DNA from 2 places in the Pollutimonas sp. M17 genome. Region 1 is predicted to be linked to the other one. Evidence: predicted binding sites of a transcription regulator. Region 1 holds the regulator's gene; the other holds the start of a gene.

Region 1 (4,415 bases):
CGTCAATTTATCGTATCGCATAATATGGTTTTCACTGAAATGGGAGAGCATGTGCTCGAATAGTGAATATGTGCGGCCGGAACAGGCATTTTCAAGGGCGTTTGCGGCCGCCGCGGACCGAAGGCGTTCCCCATGCTGATACTATTGCACTTGGCCCGGCCCCGCACTGACTGGCCGCCTACCTGACACGCCAGCATGGACAAATTCAAACAACTCGAAAGCTTCGTGGCCGTTGCGACACTGGGCAGCCTGTCGGCCGCCGCCCGGGCCGAAGGCATCGCCCCGGCAATGATGGGCCGGCGCATCAGCTCGCTTGAAGCGCGCCTGGGCATCAAGCTTCTGGCGCGCTCCACCCGCCGCCTGTCCCTGACCTCGGAAGGCGCCGAACTGTTCGAAGAGGCGCAGCGCATCCTGCGCGAACTGAATGACGCTGAATCGCGCATTTCACAGGGCAGCATACGGCCCAGCGGGCATTTGCGCGTCAGCGCGCCGGCGGGCTTCGGGCGGCGCCACGTGGCGCCGCTGATACCCGAGTTCGTCGCCGCCTACCCCGAGGTCACCGTCACCCTCGACCTCAGCGACCGCCTGGTCGATCTCATCGAAGAACGCTACGACTGCGCCATCCGCCTGGGCGAACTGGACGATTCCCAGATCGTCGGATTGCGCCTGGCCGACAACAAACGCGTCATCGTCGCCGCTCCGTCCTACCTGCAGGAATACGGCCGCCCCAATACGCCCGACGATCTGGCGCAGCACAACTGCCTGTCTTTCGGCAACCAGGGCAATCAGGCCCGGGGGTGGCTGCTCAGGCAGGACGGGGAACTGCGCGCCGTGCGCGTCAAGGGCAATATGGCCTGCAGCGACGGATCGGTGCTGCATCAGTGGACGCTGGCCGGCATCGGGCTGGCCTGGCGTTCTTTGTGGGAAGTCCAGGAGGACCTGGCCGAGGGGCGCCTGATCAGCGTGCTGGACGACTACGCGGCCCCGGCCAACGGCATTTTCGCCATGCTGCCCGAACGCAAGCACCTGCCCCTGCGTGTACGCCTGTTCATCGACATGGTCAAGGCGCGCTATGCATCGCCCGCCTACTGGAATCCCACTGGCGAAAAAACCACACTCAGGTGACAAGCAAGGGATTAAAAGCCCGCTACCGTATACTTGATGCATGTCATGGCAAGGGATGCGCCAGTCTCCCTGACTGAAAGCTTACAATGAAGCATACGGCCCTTAGCTGGCCGCCGAACCTTACTTCCTCGCCCACGAGGACGATTGAATGCAGAAAAAAATTCCTGTTACTCCCAATTCGACGCGCTGTTCCACTTGCATGCTCAGCGAAATATGCCTGCCGCTGGGCATGCCGCGCAATGATGTCGCCAAGCTGGATGAATTGGTCAAGGAACGCATCCGCATCCCCAAGGGGAGTGCCCTGTTCCGCCTGGGCGACAAGACCGAAGCGGTGTACGGCATCCGGTCGGGCTCCCTGAAGACCCAGCTGGAGGATTCCTCCGGCCAGGTGCAGATCACCGGCTTCCTGCTGCCCGGCGAGATCCTGGGCATGGACGGCCTGCTGGACAACACCCATGTATCCCACGCCATCGCGCTGGAAGATACCGAAGTCTGTGTCATACGCATAGACGAAATGGACCAGCTGTCGCAGCATCTTCCAGTGCTGCAGCAACAGTTCCGGCGGCTCATGAGCAAGGAAATCAGCCGTTCGCACCATCTGATCATGGCCCTGGGCGCCCTGCGGTCCGAGCAAAGGCTGGCCGCCTTCCTGGTGAACCTGTCGCAAAGGCTGGTTGTGCTGGGCTATTCGGCCAGTGAATTCATCCTGCGCATGAGCCGCGAGGAAATCGGCAACTACCTGGGCCTGACCCTGGAGACCGTCAGCCGTCTGTTTTCCCGCTTTGCGCGGGAGGGGCTGATCCGGGTCCAGCAACGCGAGGTCCACATCCTGGACATGCGCAATCTGCAGGCGCTGGCCGGCACCGACTGCGGCTGAGGGCCGCCCCGCCGCTACGCGGCGGTTATTGCTCTATGGGATCGCCGAACTCGTCGACCAGCTGGCCGCGAGGCGCCAGGTGCAGGCTCAGGGCGCTGGACAAGGCGGCCATCAGCCAGAAAAGAAAGAATCCCCCCGCATACACTTGCTGGCGAGTAGCTTCCATATAGCCGAAAAAGGCGATATCCAGGGGATCGACCATGGCGAATACCGCTGCACTGGTGGCCGCGCCCACCAGGAACGAAGGCCATAAAATCCACATCAATGAACGCCACCGCATAAAGGTCTCCCGTCGTATTCTTTTGCTTGCCTAAGGTTTTGAAGGCGGCGGAGTCTGGGTTTGCTTGCTGACGACCAGGCCGCGCTTGACGCCCCCGTCGGTAATGGCCTGATCCCCAAAATTCTGCACCGCCAGCACAATGGTAATGATACAGCCAACGACGGCCGCCGCCGGGCCGGCCATGAGTATCCATGGCCAGGGCTCCCGCCACCAGGGCTTGCTGCTGTTTTCGGGCCCATTCGCGCCAGTGGGTTGGGTGTCGGACATGGTGCTGCCTCCTGGAATCATTTTGGCACAAAAAAGCTGGAACGCTCGACGACGGTCGTTTCGCCTTCCTCGCCATAGCTGCCCACCACGGTGAGCTCGATATCGTGCAGGCCCGCGTCGACCTTGCCGGCCGGCGCCCGTACCACGATGGGCACCAGCCGGTTCGACGCCGGATCGACGTGGACTGTGGTCGCGCCATGGTCGGCCGTCATGATGGACAGCTCGGGCAGACCGCTGGCGCCCAGGGTCAGCTCGACCGGCGACTCGGACGTGTTGATGAACTGCAGGCGATAAACGTTCTCTATCATGCCGCCCGCCACTTCGCGGCCCAGTACGCCCCGGTCGCGGATGACGTCCATGCGCAGGTTCGTGCGCGTGGCCAGCGACACCACGAAGCCAATGACGATCAACCCCAATATGAAGGAGTAAGCCAGCACCCGCGGCCGCAGCATGCGCTTGCGGACCTGGCTTTGCGTCATGCCGTCGGCGATGGCGCGCCCGGAGGTATATCGGATCAGGCCTTTGGGATAATCCATTTTTTCCATGACCTGATCACAGGCGTCGACACAGGCGCCGCAGCCTATGCACATGTATTGCAGGCCGTCGCGGATGTCGATGCCGGTGGGGCAAACCTGCACGCACAGGCTGCAATCGACGCAGTCGCCCATGCCGGCTTCCTTGTGGTCGATGCGGCGCGAGCGTCCGCCCCTGGGCTCACCGCGCACATGGTCGTAGGTCACCACGAAGGTGTCGTCGTCGACCATCACGCTCTGGAAGCGCGCATAGGGGCACATGTATTTGCAGACGGCTTCACGCATGAAGCCCGCGTTGCCCCAGGTCGCGAAGGCGTAGAACACCATCCAGAACCACTGCCACGGCCCCAGGGACAGGGTCAGCAGGCCCATGCCCAGTTCGCGTATGGGCGCGAAATAGCCGATGAAGGTGGAGCCCGTCCACCAGGCGATCAGCAGCCAGACGATGTGCTTGGATGCCTTCAGGCGTATCTTGCGCCATGTCCAGGGTTGCTCGTCCAGGCGGATGCGCGCCAGCCGGTCGCCCTCGATGCGCCGCTCGACCCACATGAAGATTTCGGTATAGACCGTTTGCGGACAGGCATAGCCGCAGAACAGGCGCCCCGCCATCGCGGTGAACAGGAACAGGGCGAAGGCCGAAACCACCAGCAGGACGGCCAGGTAGATGACGTCCTGCGGCCACAGCACCATGCCGAAGATGTAGAACTTGCGCGCGGCCAGATCGAACAATACGGCCTGGCGGCCGTTCCATTGCAGCCAGGGCAGTCCGTAGAAGATCAATTGCGTCACGAACACCATGACGATGCGCCAGCGCGCGAAGATGCCCGACACCGAGCGCGGGTAGATCTTGCTGCGCACGTCGGACAGCGCCTTCTCGACCTGCGGAGAAGCGCCACCCCCGACCCTGGATACGCGGGGCGGCTGCCAGGCGGGCGCCGCCGCGGATGTTTGCGTGGTCGGATTGACGGGTGGTTCGCTGCTCATGTGTGGCCTTTTATTTCGCTGCTGTGCTGGTTCCCTGATTGGACAAGCCCCATACCCATGCGGTAAGCATGCGGATCTGGTCCTCGGTCAGAATGCCTTCCTGCGCCGGCATGCGGTTCTCGCGTCCGTTCAGGATGGTGTCCACGATGGACGCCTCGGAGCTGCCATAGAGCCAGACATTGTCGGTCAGGTTCGGCGCACCCAGGGCGGTGTTGCCCTTGCCTTCGACGCCGTGGCAGGCGACACAGAAGGTCTCGAAGCCGCGCTTGCCCGGCACGACGCGCAGCGGATCGCTGGCCAGGCCCGACAGGGAACGCACGTATTGGGCGATGTCGGCGGCCTCGGCCGG
Region 2 (4,415 bases), 340 kb from region 1:
ATCGACACGGGCTTCAACGGGGTGCTGAATGGAATGTGGGCCTTGAGCGCCATTTTCATTCCCTCCTTCCTGCTGGTGTGCGGCGCCCTGCCGTTCTGGAACCCATTGCGCCAGAACCTGCGCATGCGCGCGGCGATGGACGGCATCAATGCCGGCGTCGTGGGGCTGCTGCTCGCGGCCTTGTATCAGCCCGTATGGACCGGCGCCATCATGACGCCGGCCGACTTCGGCCTAGGGCTGCTGGCCTTTGGCGCCCTGATGTACTTCCGGGCCGCGCCATGGCTGGTGGTCGCCGCCTGCGGCCTGGCCGGCTGGCTGCAGGCGGCGCTGTTGTAATCCCTCAGGCGTGCGCCCTTTCCTGCGCGGGCGCCTGCACGCGATGCAGGTTCAGGGCCGTATTGATGATGCCGACGTGACTGAAGGCCTGCGGGAAGTTTCCCAGCATGCGACGGTCTTGAGGATCGTACTGCTCGGCCAGCAGCCCTACGTCGTTGCACAGGCTGGCCAGGTGCTCGAACAAGGCATGGGCGTCATCGTCGCGCCCCTGCAGCACATAGACGTCGGCCAGCCAGAAGGAACAGACCAGGAAGGTTCCCTCGCCCGGCGGCAACCCATCCACCCCGTACTCGGTTTCATAGCGCAACAGCAGGCCGTCGCGCATCAGCCGCTTTTCGATGGCGGCCACCGTGCCCAGCACGCGGGGATCGTCCGGCGGAAGGAAGCCGGTCAGCGCAATATGCAGCAGGCTGGCATCCAGGCATTTGGAGCCGTAGTACTGGACGAAGCTGCCCAGTTCCGGATCGTAGGCCTTGCGGCAGACTTCCTCGCGGATCTCGTCGGCCACGCGCCGGCAGTTTCTTGAAAACTCGCCGCCGTTCTCCAGCGTGCCGGCGACGGTGGCGATCCGGTCGAAGGCCACCCAGGCCATGACCTTGGAATGCGTGAAATGCTGCTGTTCTCCCCTGATTTCCCAGATTCCCTCGTCGGGCTGGCGCCAGGCCTTTTCCAGGAATGGCACGATGACCTCGGCAATCGCCTCGATGCGCCGATGGCGGGGCAGCATGCCCTTGATCGCCTGCGCCATGGCGTCGGCCACTTCGCCATAGACGTCCAGCTGGGTCTGCGTGGCGGCCGCATTGCCTATGCGGACCGGCTGCGAATCTTCATAGCCGCCGAGCCAGGGCAATTCGTATTCCGTCAGGCGGCGTTCGCCGCCCAGCCCGTACATGATCTGCATCTGGTCGGGATTGCCGGCCACCGAGCGGGTCAGCCAATCGCGCCAGGCGCGGGCCTCGTCGAAATAGCCCAGGCTCATGAAGGCCAGCAGCGTCATGGTGGCGTCGCGCAGCCAGCAATAGCGGTAGTCCCAGTTGCGCTTGCCGCCCAGCTTCTCGGGCAGCGAAGTGGTGGGCGCCGCCACGATGCCGCCGGTCGGCAAGTAGGTAAGCGCTTTGAGGGTGATGAGCGAGCGCTTGACCAGGCCGCTCCAGGGTCCGACATCGGGGCAGCGGCTGGAGAATTCATGCCAGAAGTATTCGGTTTTCGCCAGTGAAGCCTCGGCGTCGAACGCCTCGGCCACCGGTTCGTGCGAGGGCTGGTGCGACAAGGTGAATACCTTGCGCTCTCCTTCGGATACGCTGAATCTGGCCGTTGAATGCTGGGCCCGCGCCTTGATGGGGGTCGGGGTGCGCAAAACCAGCATTTCCGGACCCGCCACGGCGGTCAGGGTAAGCGGGTCATGCCGTTCGACCCACGGTACGGTCCGGCCGTAATCGAAGCGGATGACCAGGTCCATGTCGAAGGCGACCCGGCCTTTCACGCCCACGACAATGCGCGCGACGCTGGAATGGGTGAAAGTGGAAGGCATGAAGTCGATGAGGGTGGCGATGCCGTCATCGGTCTGGAAGGTGGTTTCCAGTATGAGCGTGCCGTCGTGATAGCTGCGCTTGACGCTGCGCACCTGCCCTGTCGGGGCAATTTTCCATCGGCCGTTTTCGGGGGTGCCCAGCAAGGCGGCGAAACATGCGGGCGCATCGAACCTGGGAAAGCAGAGCCAGTCGATGGCCCCTTCTTTGGACACCAGCGCCGCCGCGCGGCAGTTTCCAAGTAGTGCATAGTCTTCGATTCGGGCTGCCATAGTCCTCCTTGCGGATAGGCCTCGAACTGCTGCGAGGCTGCTTAGCTAATCGATGAAGTCATGTGCATGCGCTGTTCTTGATTTAAATCATGACGCGTTCCAGTGTGTCTTTTACTATGTGAATATAAGGCAAGCGCCCCGGCCATGCCAGCCGGCGCCTGAAACGTTATATACAATCAAACCACAACAATTTACTAAAGAGGCTCTCATGAAGACCATACTCGTTCCAGTAGACGGTTCCGATTCGGCAGTCCGCGCGGTCAAGGCGGCCATCAAGGAAGCCGGCGCCGCGGGCCAGGCCGACATACATCTCATTACCGTCCATCCGCCCATTGTATCGGGCAACGTCAAACGCTTCTTCTCCGCCGACGCCATCAAGGACTACTATGAAGACGAAGGCCGCAACGCGCTGATGTCGGCCAAGGCCGTCCTGGACGAGGCAGGCGTGGCCTACCGCGAAAAAATCGAAGTCGGCCCCATTGCCGTGACCATTGCCGATTACGCCAAGAAGAACCACTGCGACCAGATCATCATGGGCACGCGCGGCCTGGGCAGCGTAGGCGGCCTGGTGCTGGGCTCCATCACCATCAAGGTGCTCAGCCTGGTCGACATCCCGGTCACCCTGGTCAAGTAAATTCAATCCTTCAGGCCTATCTTCAAAAGCTTGCCATTGGATTCATCGGTCAGCACATACAGGAATCCGTCGGGGCCGACGCGTACATCGCGGATGCGTTCCCCCATGGATTCCAGCAAGCGCTCTTCATGCACGACCTTGTCGCCTTCAAGCCGCAGGCGTATAAGGGCCTGGTGCTTCAATGCCCCGATGAACACGGAATGCCGCCAGGCCGGAAAGCGGTCGGCATCGTAAAACGCCATGCCCGATATGGCCGGGGAAACCTTCCAGTAATAGACCGGCGCTTCCGTGCCGGGGGCCGACTCCCCCTGCGCTTCCGGTATGGCGAAACCCGAATAATTGATTCCGTGCGTGGCGACAGGCCATCCGTAGTTGCGCCCCGCCTGCGGAATGTTGAGCTCGTCGCCGCCGCGCGGGCCATGCTCATGCGTCCATAAGCGGCCGGACCACGGATTCAGCGCGGCGCCTTGCTGGTTGCGATGGCCGTAGGACCAGATCTCGGGACGCGCGCCCGCCTTGCCCTTGAACGGATTGTCGTCGGGCACGCTGCCGTCGGGATGAAGGCGGACGACCTTGCCCTGCAGCTTGTCCAGGTCCTGCGCGGTGGACCGCTGATTGTTTTCGCCCAGCGCGATGAACAAATGCCCCTGCGCGTCGAAGACCAGCCGGGAGCCGAAATGCGCGCCGGTGGACAGCTTCGGCATCTGCCTGAATATCACGGTGAAGCCGGTCAGCTCTGCCGCATCGGGAGCAAGCACGCCATAGCCCACCGTCGTGCCGGCGCGGCCGTCATCGCCCTTTTCGGCATACGAGAGGTATACGCGCCGGCTTGCCTGGAAATCGGGCGCAAGGGCCACATCCAGCAGCCCTCCCTGGGATCGCCCATAAACGGCCGGAACGCCCTTTATGGGCGCCGAAAGGCCAGTCCCGGGGCGCCAGAGGCGCAGCGTCCCGGGCCTCTCGGTAATCAGCGCGCCCGAGGCATCCGGCAGGAAGGCAAGGGACCAGGGATGATCCAGGCCCGCCAGCAATTGGTCGACGACGACCATGCCGTGTTCGCTGGCCTGCCCTCGCATGGCGCCCTCCTGCGCCGCAGCGGGCGGGACGGCCAAGGCAAAGAGGCTTGCGGCAAAACCCAGTCGGCATGCAAGGCGATGCATCCGCGGACTGCTCGATGGAATCATGGCGATCACCTCGGCTATATCGGGACGGCGGGCCGTGCATCGCCGCAGGCGCTTTCCGGCTCGGGATCATGCCAGGCGCCGTGGCCGGCGGTCAGCTGCGCTGCCTGCCGGGGGCCCCAGCCGCCGGGGGCATAAGGCAGGGCCCGGGCATGGCGGGTCAGGACCGGCTGCACTACGGCCCAGGCGGCCTCTATGGCCTCTTCACTGGTGAACAAGGCCCTGTCGCCCGACAGGGCGTCGCCAAGCAGTCTTTCGTAGGGCGACTCTTCCATGGAATCGTCGTCCAGCAGGTAAAGTTCGCGCTGCTCGCCGACGAACTCCTTGCCCGATCGCTTCACGCGGGCGGCCAGCGCGACGGCCGAGCGCGGCGACAGGCGAAAGCGCAGGTAGTTCGCCCTGCCCTTGGCCGGATGCGAGTCGGCAAACAGTTCCTGAGGCGGCGCCTTCAACTGGATCAGGA

Evidence for each region. The regulator FNR, encoded in region 1, switches genes on or off when oxygen is low (the NO sensors DNR and NnrR bind a similar motif). The targets are predictions, from matches to a motif close to TTGATNNNNATCAA.
Region 2: OEG81_RS09200 (universal stress protein) is a predicted target of FNR. The motif match lies at 2,215-2,228, and genes of this name have one in related genera.

What each region holds. Positions count from the first base shown of each region.
Region 1 covers NZ_CP107548.1:2,267,914-2,272,328, forward strand. The annotation lists gene clpB (ATP-dependent chaperone ClpB) at 1-21, opposite strand, end outside; gene OEG81_RS10730 (LysR family transcriptional regulator) at 196-1,125, shown strand; gene fnr (fumarate/nitrate reduction transcriptional regulator Fnr) at 1,274-2,002, shown strand; gene OEG81_RS10740 (hypothetical protein) at 2,028-2,282, opposite strand; gene OEG81_RS10745 (FixH family protein) at 2,313-2,549, opposite strand; gene ccoG (cytochrome c oxidase accessory protein CcoG) at 2,567-4,066, opposite strand; gene ccoP (cytochrome-c oxidase, cbb3-type subunit III) at 4,077-4,415, opposite strand, start outside.
Region 2 covers NZ_CP107548.1:1,927,663-1,932,077, forward strand. The annotation lists gene chrA (chromate efflux transporter) at 1-336, shown strand, start outside; gene OEG81_RS09195 (glycoside hydrolase family 15 protein) at 341-2,137, opposite strand; gene OEG81_RS09200 (universal stress protein) at 2,346-2,771, shown strand; gene OEG81_RS09205 (PQQ-dependent sugar dehydrogenase) at 2,774-3,931, opposite strand; gene zwf (glucose-6-phosphate dehydrogenase) at 3,970-4,415, opposite strand, start outside.